DNA from 2 places in the Exiguobacterium sp. s157 genome. Region 2 is predicted to be linked to the other one. Evidence: predicted binding sites of a transcription regulator. Region 2 holds the regulator's gene; the other holds the start of a gene.
The links. The regulator LexA, encoded in region 2, represses DNA repair genes until DNA is damaged. The targets are predictions, from matches to a motif close to CGAACATATGTTCG.
Positions count from the first base shown of each region.

Region 1: the regulator LexA is predicted to act here: its motif matches at 1,185-1,198, upstream of uvrB (excinuclease ABC subunit UvrB).

Region 1 is NZ_JACSLQ010000007.1:105,449-108,643, reverse strand. It holds gene KNP67_RS12990 (MIP/aquaporin family protein) at 1-151, opposite strand, end outside; gene KNP67_RS12985 (sulfite exporter TauE/SafE family protein) at 253-1,137, opposite strand; gene uvrB (excinuclease ABC subunit UvrB) at 1,252-3,195, shown strand, end outside.
Region 2 is NZ_JACSLQ010000005.1:65,583-68,777, forward strand. It holds gene KNP67_RS10520 (DNA alkylation repair protein) at 1-990, shown strand, start outside; gene KNP67_RS10525 (metal-binding protein) at 1,078-1,518, opposite strand; gene lexA (transcriptional repressor LexA) at 1,518-2,138, opposite strand; gene KNP67_RS10535 (hypothetical protein) at 2,344-2,580, shown strand; gene KNP67_RS10540 (YneB family resolvase-like protein) at 2,653-3,195, shown strand, end outside.

The sequences.
Region 1 (3,195 bases), on a different contig from region 2:
CGATCATAACGGCGAAGCCCCAACCGAACGTGATGACGACCCAACCTGCGTTCTCCGCTTTCGAATGACGGAGGACGACGCCGGCGACGACACCGTTACCGAGCAAGATGAGTAGCATTGTACCAATAATTTCGCTGACGAATGCTGACATGTGATACTCCCTTCCTTCCATATTAAATTTGGCTTACCACTTCATTATATGCCCCAAATGTAAGCGTTTCAAAACCGAATATGCAAAAAAAGCCACTTTTCTTATGAAAAGTGGTTTTGATTGACAATACGCCGTTTGAAGTCGAGTCCAATCCCGACAAGAAAAGCGAGCAGGACCGCCAAACTGACGTACGCGAGCGGCGCATAGACGGCGGCACCAAGATCGAGCGCGATTGAGGTGATGACGGCCATATACAACCAGGCGAGTCGGTTAGAGATCTCTTTATCGTGATAGCGATTCGTGAGCGTGGCGCCGAACGGGGCCCCGATGAAAGCGCCGATGACCAACGCGAGCGGTGTCACGTAGTCGAGCGACAGCGATGCGAGATAACCGACGAGTCCGCCGAGCGAGATGAACAGGACGGCAGCCAGGCTCGTCCCGACCCCACGATGTGTCGAGAAGCCGAGCCAACTGACGAGGAGCGGGACGATGATGAAACCGCCACCGATACCGAGCAGCGCCGACAACAGCCCGGCCATCATCCCGATGACGAGGGCGGCAAGCAGCGATGATTTTTTCGGCTTCTGCGGTTTAGATGTTTTCTTTAATAGCGTAACGGCAAAATAAGATAGGATAGCCAGATAAAATAGATTGAGCAACCAGTCATACGTGCCCGAGATCGAGAGGACGAGCCGGCTCGACAGCTGCGCCGTGACGGCACCGGCCAAGCCGACCGTGATGCCTGTTGACCAGGACACGTTGCCGAGCGACGTATGTTTCTTGGCGCCGGACAGGCTCGTCCCGACGACGAATAGGAGCGACGTGGCGACGGCCTCGGCCGCCGAATATCCACTAAAGAGCAACACTGGGACGATGATGACCCCGCCGCCGATGCCGAAGAAGCCGGACAAGGCGCCGACGACGGCACCGAGCGGGATAAAGAGAAGCGACCACATGACGACCAACTCGTTTCTGTTTAGATTCACTCTCCATGATAACGAAAAGCGGAACGATTTGGGAAGCGTGTCAGAAGCGAATATTTGTTCGTGTATGTGATATAATCAAGCCAATATGCAAGGTAAAGAAAGCGAGGAATATACATGGATAAGATTAGCGTTCCGTTCGACTTACATTCAGAATATAAGCCGGCCGGCGACCAACCGGAAGCGATTCGTCAGCTCGTCGAAGGAATCAATCGCGGCGACCGGTATCAGACGTTGCTCGGTGCGACCGGCACCGGGAAGACGTTCACCGTATCGAACGTCATCCAAGAAGTGAAGAAGCCGACGCTCGTCTTGGCCCACAACAAGACGCTCGCCGGACAGCTCTACTCCGAGTTCAAAGAGTTCTTCCCGAACAACGCCGTCGAATACTTCGTCAGTTATTACGACTACTATCAGCCGGAGGCGTATGTGCCGTCGACCGACACGTTCATCGAGAAAGATGCCTCGATTAACGATGAGATCGATAAACTCCGCCACTCGGCGACATCGGCCTTGTTCGAGCGGGACGACGTCATCATCGTCGCCTCCGTCTCCTGTATTTACGGTCTCGGTAACCCGGAAGAGTATAACAGTCTCGTCTTAAGTCTCCGCGTCGGCAAAGAGATGGGGCGCGACCAGATGCTCCGCAAACTGATCGACATTCAATATGAACGGAACGATATCGATTTCCAGCGCGGCCGTTTCCGTGTCCGCGGGGATGTCGTCGAGATTTTCCCGGCGTCACGTGACGAGCAGTGCTTGCGCGTTGAGTTTTTCGGTGACGAAATCGACCGCATCCGCGAGATGGACCCACTCACCGGAGAGATTATCGCCGACCGGGAGCACGTCTCGATCTTCCCGGCGTCCCACTTCGTCACTCGTGACGAGAAGTTGCAAAAAGCAATCGTCAACATCGAGGCCGAGCTCGAACAGCAGCTCGAAAAGTTCCGCGAAGAAGGCAAACTGCTTGAAGCACAGCGCCTCGAACAACGGACGAACTATGACCTCGAGATGATGCGCGAGATGGGCTACTGTTCAGGCATCGAGAACTATTCACGTCATTTGAACTTGACGGAGGCAGGGGCGACGCCGTACACGCTCATCGACTACTTCCCGAAAGACTTCTTGCTCATCGCTGATGAGTCGCACGTGACGCTCCCGCAAGTGCGCGGCATGTACAACGGCGACCAGGCCCGGAAACAAGTGCTCGTCGACCACGGTTTCCGTCTCCCTTCGGCCAAAGACAACCGACCACTCAAGTTCGACGAGTTCGAGAAGAAGTTGTCGCAAGCGATCTTCATCTCGGCGACACCGGGTCCGTTCGAGCTCGAGCATACCCCGCACATGATCGAACAGATCATCCGGCCGACAGGACTGCTCGACCCGACGATCGAGATTCATCCGATTAAAGGACAAATCGACTACTTGATGGACCAAATTCGCGACCGCATCAAACAGGACGAACGCGTCCTCGTGACGACGCTCACGAAAAAGATGGCCGAGGATTTATCGGACTATCTGCGTGAAGCGGGCATCAAGGTCAACTATATGCACTCTGAAATCAAGACGCTCGAGCGGATTGAGATCATCCGTGACCTGCGTCTCGGAAAATACGACGTCCTCGTCGGAATCAACTTGCTGCGGGAAGGACTAGACATCCCGGAAGTGAGTCTCGTCACGATTCTAGACGCCGACAAGGAAGGGTTCCTCCGTTCGGACCGATCGCTTATTCAGACGATCGGGCGGGCGGCGCGGAACTCGAACGGGCACGTCATCTTGTTCGCTGATAAGATGACCGACTCGATGACGCGCGCGATTGAAGAGACCGATCGTCGTCGCTCGATTCAAGAAGCTTATAATGAAGAACACGGCATCACGCCGCAGACGATCCGTAAAGAAGTACGCGGCGTCATCCGCGCGACGGTCGACGCCGAGGAGGATGTGCTCGAATCACTCAGCTCGATGAAGCCGGCTGAACGTGAGGAAGCCATCGCCAAGCTAGAAGAAGAAATGAAACAAGCGGCCCGCGACCTCCAGTTCGAACGGGCGGCCGAATTGCGT
Region 2 (3,195 bases):
GTAGATGAGTCATGGGAAGCGTTAGCGCTGAAAGGGCGTATGCGCCGTATTTCGACAAAGCTCGGGGAGTACTTACCTCAAAACTACGAGTCAGCTATAGATGTATTGGTTGAAATTGCAGACGATTGTGTCGGCTTTCCATATTTATTTTTTCCCGACTTCGTAGAAGTGTATGGACAGGCGGAAGAACATTGGGAACGCTCGATGTCAGCACTCGAACTCTTCACGCAGAAATCGTCTTCTGAATTCGCAATCAGACCTTTTCTGCTTCGTGATTCGACGCGAGTAATGGATCGCATGATGGCATGGGCCAAGCATCCGAATGAGCATGTGCGAAGATTGGCAAGTGAAGGCTGTCGTCCTCGTCTTCCGTGGGCGGAGTCATTACCGATGTTCAGAGAAAATCCGGCTCCCGTGTTTGCGGTTTTAGAGTTATTGAAAGAAGACCCATCATTATATGTAAGGAAAAGTGTCGCCAACAATCTCAACGATATCTCGAAAGATCACCCGGAAGCCGTGCTCGAAGTCTCGCGTCGATGGCAAGGCGAACATCCTCATACCGACTGGGTCATCAGACATGCGTGCCGAACGTTAATTAAATCCGCACACCCGGACGCGTTAACTTTGTTTGGTTATACGCAAGAAACGGATTTGACCGTCAACTCATCGATTACTATACATCCGAATGTGCTCAGCATAGGTGAGGCGTGCGAGATTCAGTATGATTTGTCGATTCGTCCAGGAGATGCCGCCTATATTCGGGTCGAATACGCCATCGATTTCATAAAAGCGAACGGGAAAGCGAGTCGTAAAGCATTTCTGCTAGCGAACAAACTCGTCCCCGGGGGTGCGCGACTTGTAGCGAACAGGATGCACAGTTGGGCAGATTTGACGACTCGTCGGCATTATTCAGGGGAGCATCGTGTCGTTTTGCTGGTCAATGGACGAGAAGTGGCAGAACATCATGTCATGTTGCATAAAAGTTATTGAGCTTCTATATAATAAACAGTTCAAAAAGGGCAACCCAGTCTCTACTAGACGGGTTGCCCTTTTAGGTGTATGGCATAAATGTTTGGCTTAAAAGGCACGTTTGAAGAACGTGGACGCATAATCGAGCGTCGTATGTAACGTCGTCGCGAAGACGAGTCCGAAGAAACATGCGGCCCCGTTTAGGTCGAGCCATGATCTGGCAGCTTCCTCATACGGCGTGAACGTGAGCACGAGCGTGAGCGGGAAGCCAAGATAGATGACCCGGATCAGATCGCTCAAGAGCGGCAAATGCGAGAATAACGACCGATGGGGCATAATCTTCACGTAAGGGAGCCAAAAGCCTCGGAGTGGTCCCCATCGATAATAGGCGTCCGACTTTAAGTCAAGGTCCGGGGAGAGCCAGAACGTCCCGATTAGGGCGCCGAATAGGAACATGGTCGGAACATCGATGTCAATAAAAGGCGTGGCAATCGCAAGAGCACCGATTGCCACGAGATTCGTACGGGTATGTGTCTTGCCACTAGCCATTAGTGAATCGTGCGGTATACACCGATGACCTTCCCTAAAATCGACACGTTATCGAAATACATCGCTTCGAGCTCGTCGTTCTCTGGTTGAAGACGGACTTTCGAAGCTTCTTTATAAATCCGCTTCACCGTCGCTTCGCCTTCATCCGTCATGGCGACGACAATCTCTCCATTGTCGGCCGTGTTCTGTTGGCGGACGAGGACACGGTCCCCGTCCAAGATGCCGGCGTTAATCATAGAGTCTCCCGATACCGAGAGCATGTAGACGTTGTCGGAACCGACGACGTGGGCCGGGAGCGGGAAGTGCTCTTCCACATTCTCGATCGCCGTGATCGGCGTACCGGCCGTGACTTTTCCGATGACCGGCACGTACATGACGGCATCATGGTCTTCCACGACTGACATCTCTTCATCTAAAATTTCGATGGCACGTGGCTTCGTCTTGTCACGTCGAATCAATCCACGCTTCTCTAGACGGTCCAAGTGGCCGTGGACGGTCGAGCTCGATGCGAGTCCGACTGCCTCTCCGATTTCACGAACGGAAGGTGGATACCCTTTCGCCCGGACCTCGGCTTTTATAAAATCAAGAATCTGTTGTTGTCTTGCTGACATTTTTTTCAATGGATTTCACCTCGATTATGTCGAATAACCTGCGAACGCATCCTATTCTTTATGGGTTTAGTTTAACACAAGAACACATGAGCGCACAAACATTCGTTCGTTTTTTTCTACTTGACCGAACAGAAGTTCTTGTTTTATGATGAGAACAGATAAACGAACAGACGTTCTCGAGAACGTGTATTCTTATTCCCAGGAGGTAATCGTTATGAGAGACACAATCAATGGAATCATTTTAGTCGGCATGTTGGCACTTGGAATGTTCGCGTTTTATATGGTCGGGGAAATGCGCCACGATGTCGAAGTCGTCGCGACCGAACCAGTAATCGAGCATAGCATCGAAGAAGAAGTCGCCTTGACGGAGGCCGAGTCGCTCGAGGCACAGCTTCTCGCTGAACGCGCTGAGAAAGAAGACGACAAGACGACGTGGTTCGCCGCCGAATAATCTTTTCTGATTGCGAACAGCCCCCGAACCTGTGTATCGTAGAGGGCGAATGGAAAGAAAGGAAGTGACGGGATGCGAGTCGTCATTTATTGTCGCGTGTCGACGAACAAGTCCACGCAAGAGACGTCACTCGGTCGCCAAGCGGACGAACTGACGCGGATGGCGAAACGTCTTGACGCTGAAATCGTCGATGTGATCAGTGAGCAAGAGAGTGGGTATGAGGTCAATCGGACGGGGTTGCTCGATTTGTTGGAGCACGTCTCGACATCTAATCTCGATGCCGTGCTCGTGAGCGATGACAGCCGCCTCGGACGAGGGAACGCGAAAATCGCCATCTTGCATACGCTCATGAAACATAACGTCCGCTTGTTGACGATGCAATCGTCCGATGAATACGTCGTCTCGGATGCCGAGAAGATGGTGCTTGAAATCGTCAGTGTCGTCGAGGAATACCAGCGTAAAATCCATAATGCGAAAATCTCACGCGGCATGCGTCGGGCGGTCGCGAACGGGTTCAACCCGCACCGCAACATCCAACATCACGATCAAGGCGGTCGGAGCCGAATCGAAGTGCCGATCGAAGAAATTGTCCAACTGCGCGAGCGCGGACTGACG